3 linked regions of the Sphingobium yanoikuyae genome follow. The main gene of each other region encodes a partner of the protein of the gene in region 2 in a complex. Links are inferred from orthologs where the notes say so. Each region holds a gene or a part of one and is shown on either strand. Other genes may lie near its edges.

Region 1 (4,441 bases), 2.2 Mb from region 2 along the record:
TGGTCGATCGCCTGCATGGCGAAGTTGAACGTCATGAACTCGATCACTGGACGCAGGCCACCCATGGCCGCGCCCGAACCGATGCCGGCAAAGCCATATTCGGTGATCGGCGTGTCGATGACGCGCTTGGGACCGAATTCGTCGAGCAGGCCCTGGGTCACCTTGTAGGCGCCCTGATATTCGGCGACTTCCTCGCCCATCACGAAGACGCGCGGGTCCGACCGCATTTCCTCGGCCATGGCGTCGCGCAGCGCTTCGCGCACGGTGGTCTTGACGAACTCGGTGCCGGCCGGAAGGTCCGGATCCTGCACGGTCGCCTTGGCTTCCGACGCCAGCTTGGAGGTGCCGCTTTCCGCCTTCTTGGGCGCTTCTTCGGCCTTGGGGGCTTCAGCCTTCGGTGCAGGTGCCGGAGCAGCCTCGCCGCCCTCGCCCGCCATCGTCGCGATCACGGTGCCGACCTTCACCCCTTCGGTGCCTTCGGCAATCACGATCTGGCCGATCTTGCCTTCGTCGACGGCTTCGAATTCCATCGTCGCCTTGTCGGTCTCGATCTCGGCGAGGATGTCGCCGGACTTCACTTCATCGCCTTCCTTCACCAGCCACTTGGCCAGCGTGCCCTCTTCCATCGTCGGCGAGAGCGCCGGCATCTTGATTTCGATACCCATTAATATTGCTCCACCAGCACGTCGGTATAGAGTTCATGCATCTCAGGTTCGGGCGAGGTTTCGGCGAAATCGGCCGCTTCGGCGACGATCTTGCGGATATCCTGATCGATGACCTTGATCTCGTCCTCGCTGACGCCGGCATCGATCAGATATTTCTTCACGCCCTCAATCGGGTCGCTGTTGTCGCGCACGGCCTGAACCTCGTCACGCGAACGATATTTGGCCGGGTCGGACATGGAGTGACCGCGATAACGGTAGGTTTTCATTTCCAGCAGGATCGGGCCATTGCCGCCCTGGACCCACTTGAGCGCTTCCTCGGTCGCACCGCGCACCGCCAGAACGTCCATACCGTCGACCTGGATGCCGGGGATGCGGAAGCTCTCGCCACGGCGATAAAGCTGGTCTTCCGACGAGGCGCGATTGACGCTGGTGCCCATGGCATATTGGTTGTTCTCGATCACGAAGATGATCGGGAGCTTCCACAGCTCGGCCATGTTGAACGATTCGTAGACCTGGCCCTGGTTGGCCGCGCCGTCGCCGAAATAGGCAACGCACACGCCGCCATCATCATTATATTTGTGCGCGAAGGCCAGACCCGCGCCGAGCGACACCTGGGCGCCGACGATGCCGTGGCCGCCATAGAATTTATGCTCGACGCTGAACATGTGCATCGAACCGCCCTTGCCACGCGAAATGCCGGCTTCGCGGCCGGTCAGTTCGGCCATGATGACCTTGGGATCGATGCCATAGGCGAGCATGTGACCATGGTCGCGATAGCCGGTGATCACGCTGTCCTTGCCGGGCTTGAGCGCCGACTGGATGCCGACCGCAACCGCTTCCTGGCCGATATAGAGGTGACAGAAGCCGCCGATGAAACCCAGACCATAGAGCTGGCCGGCCTTTTCCTCGAAGCGGCGGATCAGAACCATCTGCCGATAGAATTCCAGCAGCTCTTCCTTGCTGGCCTTGTAGTCGGTGGGCGTTTCGGGGCGCGGACGATTATGGTCCGCACCGGCCGGCACTGCGGCCTTTGCCTTTGCGCTGTCGGCGCGCGGCGTGGTTGGTTTCGCCAAGGCTATTATCCTTTTGCGTGGGTAGGATGGAAGGAAGCCCGATATGCGTCAGAGTTGCATAGATTGCAACGGCGGACCCCACGGAATCCCGGCATAATGAATGTGCCGAGTGCAAAAACGACAATCCATGACAACGCTGTCGAAAACGGGTCACGAACGGCTGGCAACAAAATGTTGCCGCGACATGATTTTACCAAATAAATGGAAAGCGCACGCCGTCGGGAGTGCGGATCAGTTCAGCGGAACGATCACTTCGTCATGGTGAATCACGCCGAGCTGGCGACGGATCAGCTCATCCGACAGATCGGGATCAACGCGGCGCGGATTGAGCAGATCGACCCGGTTGCGCAGCTCCTGGCGATGCAGTTGGACGATTTTGAGTTCAGCCTTCGCATCGCGCAGCTGGCGCGAATAATCGCCCCAGGCAAGCACGCCATTGGAGCCCAGCACCACATAGCCGGCGAAGAACAGCAGCAACAGCACCGCGATTGCCGGCCCGAGGGCCGACATCAATAGCATGCGGAGCTTCGCGATATGCGCCATGAATCGCTTGAATCACAGGATTCGACCGGTCGCAAGCAAAAACATGCCCGATGCGACCAGCCGAATCCCTAACCTGAAATCAGCCGTGGATCAGCGGAAGATCGAACGACCGGCATAGACCGCCATGTCGCCCAGTTCTTCCTCGATGCGGATCAGTTGATTATACTTGGCAAGCCGGTCCGAACGGGCGAGCGAGCCGGTCTTGATCTGACCGCAATTGGTGGCGACGGCGAGGTCGGCGATGGTCGAATCCTCGGTCTCGCCCGAACGGTGCGACATGACCGCCGTGTAGCGGGCACGGTGCGCCATATCGACGGCGGCGAGCGTTTCCGACAGCGTGCCGATCTGGTTGACCTTCACCAGCAGCGAGTTGGCCAGCCCCTTGCCAATGCCCATCGACAGGCGAGCCGGGTTGGTGACGAACAGATCGTCGCCGACCAGCTGGACCTTGTCACCGATCTTGTCGGTCAGCGCCTTCCAGCCCTCGAAATCATCCTCGCTCATGCCGTCTTCGATCGACTTGATCGGATAGTCGGCAGCCAGCGCGGCGAGATAGTCGGCCATTTCGACCGGCGAAAGCGACAGGCCTTCGCCCGAAATCTCATATTTGCCGTTCTTGAAGAATTCGGTCGCGGCGCAGTCCAGCGCCAGCACGACATCGTCACCGGGCTTGTAGCCGGCCTTTTCGACCGACAGCATGATGAAGTCGAGCGCATCGCGGGTCGAGGCGATGTTGGGGGCAAAGCCGCCCTCGTCACCGACCGAGGTGGCCAGGCCCTTGTCGTGCAGGCCCTTCTTGAGGGTGTGGAAGATTTCCGAACCGATGCGCACGGCGTCGGCGATGCTCTCCGCACCGACCGGCATGATCATGAATTCCTGGAAGTCGATCGGGTTGTCGGCATGCTCGCCGCCGTTGATGATGTTCATCATCGGCACCGGCAGGACATGCGACGACACGCCGCCGACATAGCGATAGAGCGGCAGGCCGCGCGCGTCGGCAGCAGCCTTGGCGGTGGCGAGCGACACGCCCAGGATCGCGTTGGCGCCCAGGCGCGACTTGTTCTCGGTGCCGTCGAGCGCGATCATTGCGGCATCGACTTCGCCCTGGTCCTCGGCATCGAGACCGATGAGCTGCTCGGCAATCTCGTCATTGACGGCGGCGACGGCCTGAAGCACGCCCTTGCCCAGATATTTGCTCTTGTCGCCGTCGCGCTTTTCGACCGCCTCATAGGCACCGGTCGACGCACCCGAGGGCACGGCGGCGCGGCCGAAGCTGCCATCTTCCAGCATCACATCGACTTCGACGGTCGGATTGCCGCGGCTGTCGAGAATCTGGCGGGCGTGAATATCGAGAATGGCGGTCATGATCGCTCCCTGATCTGGGCCCGGACACGCGCCGGGCGGCCTTTTCGCGGCCCCGCTTAGCCAGCAGCCCCAAACTTGGCAATCCGGGGGACTTGCCATCGGACAAAAAATGCCGATGCTCAAAATAGTAACGGCGCCGGAACTGTAGGCCGCCGCCAAGCATTAGGATCATGACAGCCCGCCTCGCGCGGGACCATGAGGTTGAGCTTTAGGGAGACTTTGGACAATGGCCGACACCCCGGAAACCCCGCCCGTCAAGCGCGCGAAGAAGGCGGTTGCCGCCAAGGCGAAGCCGGCGTCGACCAAGGCCTCCACCCCGGCCGTCAAGGCCGCGCCGGTGAAGAAGGCCGCCACCCGCAAGGCGCCCGCAAAGCCCGGAAACGGGGCAGCCCATGGCTGGTCCGCACAGATTGCGCCGATCAAGGCGCAGGCCGAAAAGGCCGCCAAGGCCGCAACCGACAAGATCAATTCGGTCGACTGGAAGGCGCATATCGACCCGATCAAGGAACAGGCCGGCAAGACCGCAAAGTCTGCGGCGAGCAGTGCCAAGGACAAGACCGGTTCGGCGATGCAGAGCCTGTCGAAGCTGATTGCGGACACCGCCGGCACGGTCGATGCGAAGCTGGGCCCGCAATATGGCGACTATGCCCGCCAGGCAGCGGAATCGGTGGCCAGTGCCGCAGATACGCTGGACAGCAAGGATGTCGACCAGCTGATGACCGAGGCGCGTGATTTCGTGCGCAAGAGCCCGGCCGTTGCCATCGGCGCGGCCGCCGTGGTCGGCTTCGTGCTGAT
Region 2 (6,268 bases):
CGGGCTTCAATCCCTGCATTGCCGCGTCCGCACTTCGCAGTGCCATACTGTCCTGCCCGATCATTGAAAAGCGCTCGGCACTGGCCAGCGCGGCGCGCGGCGTGTCGCCGCGATGCTCGTAGACGACGCCCAGTTGATACCAGGCGAAGGGATTTTCGCGGTCCCGCGCGATCGCATTGCGCAGCACGGTCTCGGCCTCGGCGTAATTTTTCTCATCCTCGGTCGCGATCAGCGCATGGCCCAGCAATACCGCGATCAGCGGCTGCTGCGTCTTGGCGACCGCCTCGCGCAGCGGTGGAATCGCCTCGCCCGGCCGCCCGCTCTCCAGCAGGATCTGGCCCTTCAGCTCCAGGAAATAGGGATCATGCGGCGCCGCCGTCAGCAGCGCGTCCGCTTCGCTCAGCGCCTTCTCGGGATAGGCGCTTTTATGCCAGGCATAGGCGCGCGCATAATGGGCCGGGATCGACCGGTCGCTCTCGGGATATTTGAGCAGTGTCTGCTGCGGCTCCGATACGAAGCCGATCAGCTTCGCCTTGATCCGCTCGAACCGCGCTTCCAGCTGCGGATTGGGCGGATTGTCCCAGGCCGGATCGACCGTATAGACTTCGCGCAGCACATTGATGCGCTCGCCCGACAGCGGGTGGGTGCGGCCATAGCTATTGTCCTGCGGGATCGCGAGGCGATATTCCTGATTCTGCAGCTTCTTGAAGAATTCCAGGCTGCCCTTGCCGCTCAGATGCGCGCCGCTCAGATAGCGCGCGCCGGCAAGGTCGGCGGAGCTTTCCTGCGCGCGCGAGAAAGCGAGATATTTGGACATGCCGACCTGCTGGCCCAGGCCCATGATGCCCATGCCGGCCTCCGCGCCGCCCGCCGCGATCGCCGCCGCGCCCAGCACCAGGCTCAGCAAGGTGATGCTGGTCGCTTCCTTGATGCCGTCGGTGCGGATCACATGGCCGCCCTCGATATGGCCCAGTTCATGCGCGACCACGCCCTGCAACTGGTTCACATTGTCGGCCTGCGCAATCAGCCCGCTATGCACCCAGACATATTGGCCACCCGCGACGAAGGCGTTGATCTCCGGATCGTTGATCACCATCACCTGGACATTGCGCGGCTGCATGCCGGCCGCCTTGACCAGATCGCCCGACATGTCCGCCATGAAGGCTTCGGTCTCGGCATCGCGCAGGATGCTTTGGGCCAGCGCCGGCCGCGCCATCAGCATCAGCGACCCCAGCAGGAGCGCCGTCAGGCGCAGCCACCGCGTCATCATGCAAAGCCTTGATGGGGAAGGGGAACAGGCATTGGCCCGATTTATGCCCTTCTCGCCCTGAACATCAAGTGAAGCCACGAAACAAGTGAAGCCACGAAAAACGCCGCCATCCGACCCCTGGGGCTGGATGGCGGCGTGTTTCATTCAGGCCTGTGCCCTGGCCTTATTGGCCGAAGGTGCGCTGCCACCAGCCACGGCGCGGCTCGCCATTCTCGTCGCTCTCGACCTCGGCAGCGGGGTCGGCAGTGACGGCTTCGCTGGCCGGCGCAGCCTCGGCCGGCGCTGCAGCGACTTCGGTCACGGCCGGCGCGGCCTCGACGGCGACTTCCTCGGCGACCGGTTCGACCTTCTTCTTGCGGGTCCGCTTGGGCTTGGGCTTTTCGGCCACTTCCTCGGCAACCGCTTCGACAGCGGGCGCTTCGGCTGCCGCAGCGGCTTCGGCCTCGACATCCGCCTTCTTCTTGCGGGTGCGCTTGGGCTTGGGCTTTTCGGCCGCTTCCTCGGCAACCGGCTCGGCGGCGGGCGCTTCGGCAACAACCTCGGCCGGGGCTTCGGTCGCTTCGACGGCAGCCGGTTCGGCCGCCGCGTCCTTCGCCTTGCGGGCACGGGGGCGACGGCGCGTCTTGGGCGCTTCCTCGGCCGGGGCTTCTTCCGGCGCTGCTTCGGCAACCGGAGCTTCCTCGACAGGCGCGGCCGCTTCGGCTTCGATCACCGTCTCAGCGCCGTCCTCGCCAGCGGTCTCACCGGCTTCGGCGCCCGCTTCGCCACCTTCGCGACGGCGACGACCGCCACGGCGACCGCGACGACCACGACGACGGCTGTCACCTTCATCCTCGCCTTCGGCGGCCGGCTCGGCGGCAACAGCTTCGGCATCGGTCTCGATTTCGGCCGATTCCTCGCCTTCCTCACCATCTTCGGCGCCATTGTCTTCGCCGGTTTCGCCCGGCGCATCATCGCGCTGGCCACCGCGACGACGGCGACGACGGCGACGGCGGCGTCCGCCTTCGCGTTCCTCGCCCCGGTCACCGCGCTCGCCACGCTCCTGGCGTTCGGGGGCGGCTTCTTCCTCGATCTCTTCCTCTTCTTCCTCGTCCTCGATCACGTCGAGGTCATCCTCTTCCTCCGCGAGCGGGGCATAGGTGACGACGCGTTCGGGACGCGGACCGCTGGGCTCGACCGACATGCGGGCGCCCTCGATCTCGCCATCGGGCAGGACGACGATGCGCACGCCATAGCGCTGTTCGATCTCGTCCAGTTCGCGACGCTTGTTGTTGAGGACGTAGAAGGCGGCTTCCTGGCTGGCGCGCAGCGTGATGACGCTGCCACGGCCACGGGCGGCCTCTTCCTCCAGCATGCGCAGCGCGCCCAGGCCCGCCGACGATGCGGTGCGGACCAGGCCCGTGCCTTCGCAATGCGGGCACTGGCGGGTCGATGCTTCCAGCACGCCGGTGCGCAGACGCTGGCGGCTCATTTCCATCAGGCCAAAGCCCGAAATGCGGCCGACCTGAATACGGGCGCGATCGTCCTTCAGCGCCTCCTTCATCGCCTTCTCGACCTTACGGATGTTGGAGTTCATCTCCATGTCGATGAAGTCGATGACGACCAGGCCTGCCATGTCGCGCAGGCGCAGCTGGCGGGCGATCTCGCGCGCCGCCTCCAGGTTGGTGGCGACCGCGGTCTGCTCGATGCCATGCTCGCGGGTCGACCGGCCCGAGTTGATGTCGATCGACACCAGCGCCTCGGTCGGGTTGATCACCAGATAGCCGCCGGACTTGAGCTGCACCACGGGATTGTACATCGCCGCCAGCTGGTCCTCAACGCTGGCGCGCTGGAACAGCGACACCGCGTCGGCATATTGCTTCACGCGCCGGGCATGGCTCGGCATCAGCAGCTTCATGAAGTCCTTGGCGGCCTTGTAGCCATGCTCGCCCTCGACGATCACTTCCTCGATATCCTTGTTGTAGATATCGCGGATCGCCCGCTTGATGAGGTCGCTGTCGTTATGGATCAGCTCGGGCGCGGCGGCGCGCAGCGTCTTCTCGCGAATCTCGTCCCACAGCCGGGCGAGATAGTCGAAGTCGCGCTTGATCTCGGGCTTGGTGCGCTGCAGGCCGGCGGTGCGCACGATGCAGCCCATCGACGAAGGCAGCGCCATTTCGGCGATGATCGACTTCAGTCGCTTGCGGTCGGCCGCATTGCTGATCTTGCGCGAAATGCCGCCACCATGGCTGGTGTTGGGCATCAGCACGCAATAGCGACCGGCCAGCGACAAATAGGTGGTCAGCGCCGCACCCTTGTTGCCGCGCTCTTCCTTGACGACCTGCACCAGCAGCACCTGGCGGCGCTTGATGACGTCCTGGATCTTGTAGCGACGGCGCAGCGCCATGCGCTTGCGGCGCAGCTCGTCGGCTGCGTCGTCGCCCTTTTCGCGCTTGCGCCGGTTCGGGCGGCCGCCTTCGTTGCTTTCGCCTTCGCTGGCTTCGGCTTCGTGGGCGCGTTCCTCATCGTCATGATGGGTCGCTTCCACGACCTCGACGCCATCGTCGCCGGCGGCGTCCTCATCCTCGTCATAATCGGCGCGCAGCGCGGCCTCTTCCTCGGCATGCGCGCGTTCCTCGCGCAGCAGTGCCTCGCGGTCTTCGCGCGGAATCTGGTAATAGTCGGGATGGATTTCGCTGAAAGCGAGGAAGCCGTGGCGATTGCCACCATAATCGACGAAGGCCGCCTGGAGCGAAGGCTCTACGCGGGTGACCTTGGCGAGATAGATATTGCCCTTGAGCTGCTTGTGCTCAGCGGATTCGAAGTCAAATTCCTCGATCCGGTTTCCCTTGACGACCGCGACCCGGGTTTCTTCCCGGTGGCGCGCATCGATCAGCATACGCATTGTCATTTATGTGTCTCCGGCGATGGCGGCCGCAGGCACTGGGCCGGGCCGCCACGCGATAGTGATGGGACGGCCGTGCGCGCGCCGGGTTCGGCGCGCGAGGCGGCATCGTCCAGGTTTGAAGGAAGAATTGCGTGTCTGCTGCGTCGGCAGGGCCGGACAGTGCGCCGGGCCGGACCATCCACGCCACAGCACCCGGTATCGGGGCCAGCGTGGAAGGAAAGTCATGCCTCATGCAGCGTCAACCTGTTGCGCATCGGCTCGAGCGACAGGCGCGCGCCGATGCAAATAATCAAGATCCGCAAAGGACCTTATTGATATGGTCGGTCCTCCCGGAATGTGAAGGGGTAGCAGTCATGGGCGCGGGGAGCAACGGTCCCTGAAAAGATTATGTCTTTATGATGACCTTGATCGGCCGGCCGGCGATTCATGCTGAAACCGATATTAACCGTTTCATTTTACCCCGTCACAACAGCCGATGCTTAATCCGAAATTCAGCGTGGGGACGCTGGACGGATAGACGTCATGAAAATTGGCTGGACGGCCGATGGGCGCGCGTTGCACAAGCGGCGCATGCTCAACATAATTGCGCTGGCAACGACGATGCTGGCAGCGACCCCCGGCGATGCCGGCGGTATCGCGGCCGTGGATGTGCAGGGCGACCGCGTCACCGTTCGGTTCGACGATCGGGTGGAGGGCGCGTCCGCCTTCCTGCTCGACGGGCCGCGCCGCATCGCGCTGGATGTTGCCGGCGCGCAGGCCGGTGCCAGCCGCTATGCCGGTTCCAATGCTGCGGTCAGTGGCATTCGCCAGGGCCAGCTCAGCGACACCATGGCGCGCATCGTGCTAGACCTGACGACGCCGGCAACGCTCGGCGATCCGCAGATCGCGGCCGACGGCAAGTCGCTCAGCTTCTCGCTCCAGAATGTGACCGACGGCCGGTTCCGCACCGCCGTGGGGCAGGGGCGGCTGCGCTTCGACGCGCCCGCCAATATGAGCGCCCGGCCGCAAAAGCGCATTCATTCGATCACCGTGCCGATCCCGCCGGTGGCACGCGGCGTCGATCTGCCCGCGATTGAGGGCGTGCGCGACGGATCGCGCCCGCTGGTGGTGATTGATGCCGGCCATGGCGGTCATGATCCGGGCGCCATCAACAAGGATAATGGCAAGCGCGAAAAGGATGTGACGCTGGCGATCGCGCAGGCGATCCGGGACCAGCTGGTCAAGTCCGGCCGGGTGCGCGTGGCCCTGACCCGCGACGATGACCGCTTCCTCGTGCTGCAGGAACGCTATGGCATCGCCCGCAAGCTGGGTGCCGATCTCTTCATCTCGGTCCATGCCGATTCGGCGGAAAATGCCGATGCCCATGGCGCCACCGTCTATACCCTCTCGGAAACCGCATCGGATCGGGAAGCGGCCCGGCTCGCCGCGCGCGAGAACAAGGCCGATGTGCTGAACGGCGTCAATCTCGGCAACCAGTCCGGCGACGTCTCCTCGATCCTCATCGATCTGACGCAGCGGGAATCGATGAACATCTCGGCCAATTTTGCGCGGCTGCTGCAACGGGAAGCGGCGCCCTATGTGCCGTTCCGCAGCGCCTATCACCGCTTCGCCTCGCTGATGGTGCTGAAGGCCCCGGACACGCCCTCGGTCCTGTTCGAGACCGGCTATATCAGCAATGCGGATGATGCCCTTTTCCTCTCCTCGCATGAGGGACAGCAGGCGATCGCGCGCGGCGTCGCCCGTGCCATCGACGTCCATTTCGCGCGCAAGCTCGCCATGGGCAGCGGCCGGTCGGGCGGCTGACGCGCCTATCCGCGCATCGGTACTGGTATTGAAGGACTTTTGACCGGGAGTCAGGATGTAGAGCCTGATTCACGCCATCGATGGAAACGCAAAGCGCTTCCATCTCAGGCGATCAGGCTCTAGAGCCTCTTCCACCATGGAAGAGGCCCGTTCCAATCCGCCCGCATCGTCCTTCGCCTATCGCCTGCGCCGTGGCGCCGGGGGCATTGCCGACCGGTTGAAGCCCTTGTGGCAGCGCCGCCTGTTCCGCTGGGCCGCGATCCTGCTGGGCGGCTTCCTGTTCGCCATCTTCCTGTTCTGGCTGATCT
Region 3 (4,625 bases), 2.0 Mb from region 2 along the record:
CTGGAACTTGTCGATCACGGTGCGGAAGCGCAGCGTGGCGGCGAGCCACTGGCCCCGGCGCTGGTAGAAGCGGCCCAGTTCCATTTCCTTGCCGGCAAGGTGGTCATTCACCAGGTCGACCTTCAGACGGGCGTCGGCGGCATAGCGGGTGTCGGGATAGCGGCGGATCAGTTCGCCCAGCGCATCCATCGCCTGCTGCGTGATCTTCTGGTCGCGGGTGACATCGGCAATCTGCTCATAATAGCACAGCGCGATCAGATAATAAGCGTAGGGCGCGTCCTTGTTGCCGGTGTGGATCGACAGGAAGCGCTGCGAGGCCGCGATCGATTCCGGATAGTCGCGGTTCATATAATAGCTGAACGCCGACATGAGCTGCGCGCGGCGCGCCCAGGGCGAATAGGGATGCTGGCGCTCGACCTCATCGAACAGTGCGGCGGCGAGCTTGTACTGGCCGCGATCGAGGCGGGCCTTGCCGCTGTTGTAGAGGGTCGACACGTCACGGGCGACGTAGAGGGTGTCGGCCTTGTTCTTCGATGTGGAGCAGCCGGTCAGCACAGGCGAGGCGATCAGGACCAGAGTGGTGGCCGCGCCGATGCGCGTCAGGGTTTTCGTCAGCATGCGCCGGGTCATAGCCGAGCGGATCGCCGTCGCCAAGCGCCAGAATGTTGCAGAACGTTAAGCCGTGTCAGCGCGTCTGTTGCGGCAGGTCGAGGCAGGCCATGGCGCCGCCATCCGGCGCGGGTTCCAGCCGGAAGCGGCCGCCAAGCTGCTGCGCCAGCGCGACGGCGATGCGCAGGCCGATGCTGGTCGGCCCGTCGGGCATGGTCCCGTCCGGCAGGCCGCGCCCATCGTCGACGACGCGCAGGTGAAGCGCGCCGTCCGCCTGCTGCTCCAGCGTCACCGCCACCCGCCCGGCGCGATCGGGCAGGCCATGTTCGATCGCGTTGCTGACCGATTCCGCCACGATCAGCGCCAGCGGCACGATGACATCGGGTTCGAGCGACAGGCCATCGGGCGCGCAGATGGTGCAATCGATATCGGTGCGGCCCGACGCATCGACGATATCGGCGCAGAGCATGACCATGAAGGCGCGCAGTTCCTGCCCCTGCCCCGAGGGATCATAGAGGGCGCGGCTGATCTTGCCGATCAGGGCGAGGCGGGCGGCGGCATCGTCCAGCGCGCGACGGGCGACATCATTGTCGATCTGGCGCCGCTGGAGCGAGAGCATGGCGGCCACCACCTGAAGATTGTTCGACACGCGGTGCTGGAGTTCGCGGAACAATAATTCGCGATTCTCGGCCAGGGCGCGGCTGCGCTCCCGTTCCACCGCCAGGTTGAAATTGGCGCGCTGCATGAAGTGGATGAGCAATATGTCGACGGCCACGACCATCGTGTAGAAGATCAGCGCCATGGCGACGCCGGGGTTGAAGGCCAGCGCATAGAAGGGCGGGATGAAGCAATACCAGGACAGCAGCCCGCCGATGATGGCGGCGAAGATGCCCGGCCGCACCCCGAACAGGAAGGAGGAGAGGATGACCGCCGGGAAGAAGGTGACGAAGGGATAGCCGACCGGCAGCAGCGTTTCCGCTGCGACACGCGCCAGCCAGGCGAGCATGCAGAGCAACAGGCTCAGGGCATAGCCATAGACCGGTCTTGGAAGCACGAGCGGCAGGCGCTCGACAAACCGCTCATTCCTGCGTTGCATGGACATTCCCCCAGAACCGTGACGCGACCGTATCAGATGTCGCCCCCCGCGCCTTGATCGAAATCAGCCCTGACGGGATTCGTCACGAAAAAGGGCGCCCGGTAGAACCGGACGCCCCCTTTTCCTGTCAGCGATGATGCTGCCGATCAGTCCTGGGTCAGGAAGTCGGGCAGGCCGGCGTTGGAGCCGTCATCGTCGCCCTTGCCTTCGCTGCGCGGGCCACGGTCGCGGCGCGGGCCACGATCGCCACCACGACCACCACGGTCGCCGCCGTCACGGCGCGGGCCGCGACCACGATCGCCGCGATCACCACGGTCGCCGCGCGGTTCACGCGGTTCGCGGGCCGGACGGGTGTCTTCCAGTTCCTCGCCGGTTTCCTGGTCGACGACGCGCATCGACAGGCGAACCTTGCCGCGCGGATCGATCTCGAGAACCTTGACCTTCACTTCCTGGCCTTCCGACACGACGTCGGTCGGCTTTTCGACGCGCTCATTCTTCATTTCGCTGACGTGGACGAGGCCGTCCTTGCCACCCATGAAGTTCACGAACGCACCGAAGTCGACGATGTTGACGACCTTGCCGGTGTAGATCTTGCCGACTTCCGCTTCCTCGACAATGCCCAGAATCCACTTCTTGGCAGCTTCGATCTGGGCGGTGTCGGACGACGAAATCTTGATGATGCCTTCGTCGTCGATGTCGACCTTGGCGCCGGTTTCGGCGACGATCTCGCGGATGACCTTGCCGCCGGTGCCGATGACGTCACGGATCTTCGACTTGTCGATCTGGATCGTCTCGATGCGCGGAGCGTGTGCCGACAGTTCGGTGCGGGTCGAGGACAGGGCCTTGTTCATCTCACCCAGGATGTGGGCGCGACCTTCCTTGGCCTGGCGCAGGGCGGTCTCGAAGATTTCCTGCGTGATGCCGGCAACCTTGATGTCCATCTGCATGGTGGTGATGCCGGCTTCCGTGCCAGCCACCTTGAAGTCCATGTCGCCGAGGTGATCCTCGTCGCCCAGGATGTCCGAGATGACGGCGAAGTCGCTGCCTTCCAGGATCAGGCCCATGGCGATGCCCGACACCGGACGCTTGAGCGGAACGCCCGCGTCCATCATCGAGAGCGAACCACCGCAGACGGTGGCCATCGACGAGGAACCGTTCGACTCGGTGATGTCCGAGAGAACGCGGATGGTGTAGGGGAATTCGTCCTTGGTCGGCAGCACCGGGTGCAGCGCGCGCCAGGCGAGCTTGCCATGGCCGACTTCACGACGACCCGGCGCACCGAAGCGGCCCACTTCACCGACCGAATAGGGCGGGAAGTTGTAGTGCAGCATGAAGTTTTCATAGTGCAGGCCGGTCAGGCCGTCGATCATCTGCTCGGCGTCCTTGGTGCCCAGCGTGGTGGTGCAGATCGCCTGCGTCTCGCCACGGGTGAACAGGGCCGAACCATGGGTGCGCGGCAGGAAGCCGACCATCGCCTCGATCGGACGGATCTGGGTGGTGGTGCGGCCGTCGATGCGCTGGCCGTCCTTCAGGATGGCGCCGCGCACGATCTCGGCTTCCAGCTTCTTGGTCAGCTTGATGCCGGCCATCACGGTCTGGGCGTCGAGGCCGTCTTCCGCGAACATCGCCTTCGCCTTGGCGCGGGCTTCGTTCAGGGCATTCGAGCGGGCCGACTTGTCGGTCAGCTTGTAGGCGGCGGCGATGTCGCCACCGATCAGATCCTTGAGCTTGCCCTTCAGCACGCCGAGATCGTCGCCCTTGGCCATTTCCCACGGATCCTTGGCGGCCTTTTCGGCCAGCTGGATGATCGCGTCGACGACCTTCTTGCTCGCTTCATGGGCGAACAGGACGGCGCCGAGCATGACGTCTTCCGACAGTTCCTTGGCTTCGGATTCGACCATCATCACGGCGTTGCTGGTGGCAGCGACGACCAGGTCGAGTTCGCCGGTCTTCACTTCGTCCAGCGACGGGTTCAGCTGATATTCGCCATCCTTGTAACCGACGCGGGCAGCGCCGATCGGGCCCATGAAGGGCACGCCCGACAGGGTCAGGGCAGCGGAAGCAGCGATCATCGCGACGATGTCGGGTTCGCTCTCGCCATCGAACGACATCACCTGGGCGATGACGTTGATTTCGTTGTAGAAGCCTTCGGGGAAGAGCGGACGGATCGGACGGTCGATCAGGCGCGAAACCAGGGTTTCCTTCTCGGTGGCGCCACGCTCACGCTTGAAGAAACCACCCGGAATGCGGCCGGCGGCCGAATATTTTTCCTGATAGTGAACGGTCAGCGGGAAGAAGTCCTGGCCGTCCTTCACCGACTTGGCGGCGGTCACGGCGCACAGCACCACGGTTTCGCCATAGGTTGCCAGCACGGCGGCGTCGGCCTGACGCGCGATCCGGCCGGTTTCGAGGGTCAGCGTCTTGCCGGCCAGCTCGATCGAAACTTTCTTTACATCGAACATATATGTTCCTTTGCCCACCTGGCCCTATTGCCGGGCGGGGCCTCATATGCGGACGAAACCGGTCCGCGGCGGTTGTGGAGCATCGTGTGGCCCCTGAAACGAAACGGGGCGCCGGATTGCGCCCGTCCCGAATGACATCCCCAAAAGGACGTCAGTTAGAATCGGAAACGGCCCCGAATGGGGCCGTCCCTTATTAGCAGGCTTACTTACGCAGGCCCAGCTTGGTGATGAGGTCGGTGTAGCGAGCCGCATCCTTCTTCTTCAGATAGTCCAGCAGCGAACGACGCTTGTTGACCAGCATCAGCAGGCCGCGACGGCTGTGGTTATCCTTGTGGTGACCCTTGAAATGCTCGGTCAGGTTCGAGATGCGCTCCGACAGGATCGCAACCTGGACTTCCGGCGAACCGGTGTCGCCTTCGACGCGGGCATGTTCCTTGATCAGCGCTTCCTTGCGCTCT

Evidence for each region. The genes of interacting proteins can lie anywhere in the genome.
Region 1: the proteins of HH800_RS24090 (region 2) and eno are in contact, whole or in part, in a solved structure (PDB 2FYM), measured with the Escherichia coli proteins. The link is inferred for Sphingobium yanoikuyae from one-to-one orthologs.
Region 3: the proteins of HH800_RS24090 (region 2) and pnp are in contact, whole or in part, in a cryo-EM structure (PDB 9QH0), measured with the Escherichia coli proteins. The link is inferred for Sphingobium yanoikuyae from one-to-one orthologs.

The regions. Positions count from the first base shown.
Region 1 is NZ_CP053021.1:2,811,084-2,815,524, forward strand. What follows is about bases 1,510-4,326. They hold eno (phosphopyruvate hydratase), read right to left. Parts: upstream 3,647-4,326; coding sequence 2,372-3,646; downstream 1,510-2,371. Other genes in these bases: pdhA (pyruvate dehydrogenase (acetyl-transferring) E1 component subunit alpha), read right to left, coding at 1,510-1,738; HH800_RS13705 (FtsB family cell division protein), read right to left, coding at 1,970-2,281; HH800_RS13715 (hypothetical protein), read left to right, coding at 3,873-4,326. Also shown: HH800_RS13695 (pyruvate dehydrogenase complex E1 component subunit beta), read right to left, coding at 1-665; more of pdhA, read right to left, coding at 665-1,509; more of HH800_RS13715, read left to right, coding at 4,327-4,441. UniProt on the Escherichia coli protein: Catalyzes the reversible conversion of 2-phosphoglycerate (2-PG) into phosphoenolpyruvate (PEP). It is essential for the degradation of carbohydrates via glycolysis.
Region 2 is NZ_CP053021.1:4,984,449-4,990,716, forward strand. Bases 1,234-4,520 are described here. They hold HH800_RS24090 (Rne/Rng family ribonuclease), read right to left. Parts: upstream 4,161-4,520; coding sequence 1,434-4,160; downstream 1,234-1,433. Other genes in these bases: HH800_RS24085 (M48 family metalloprotease), read right to left, coding at 1,234-1,267. Also shown: more of HH800_RS24085, read right to left, coding at 1-1,233; HH800_RS24095 (N-acetylmuramoyl-L-alanine amidase), read left to right, coding at 4,680-5,960; HH800_RS24100 (penicillin-binding protein 1A), read left to right, coding at 6,097-6,268. UniProt on the Escherichia coli protein: Endoribonuclease that plays a central role in RNA processing and decay. Required for the maturation of 5S and 16S rRNAs and the majority of tRNAs. Also involved in the degradation of most mRNAs.
Region 3 is NZ_CP053021.1:3,018,678-3,023,302, forward strand. The notes cover bases 1,510-4,510. They hold pnp (polyribonucleotide nucleotidyltransferase), read right to left. Parts: upstream 4,168-4,510; coding sequence 1,852-4,167; downstream 1,510-1,851. Other genes in these bases: HH800_RS14675 (sensor histidine kinase), read right to left, coding at 1,510-1,705; rpsO (30S ribosomal protein S15), read right to left, coding at 4,370-4,510. Outside these bases: HH800_RS14670 (outer membrane protein assembly factor BamD), read right to left, coding at 1-618; more of HH800_RS14675, read right to left, coding at 686-1,509; more of rpsO, read right to left, coding at 4,511-4,625. UniProt on the Escherichia coli protein: Involved in mRNA degradation. Catalyzes the phosphorolysis of single-stranded polyribonucleotides processively in the 3'- to 5'-direction. Also involved, along with RNase II, in tRNA processing.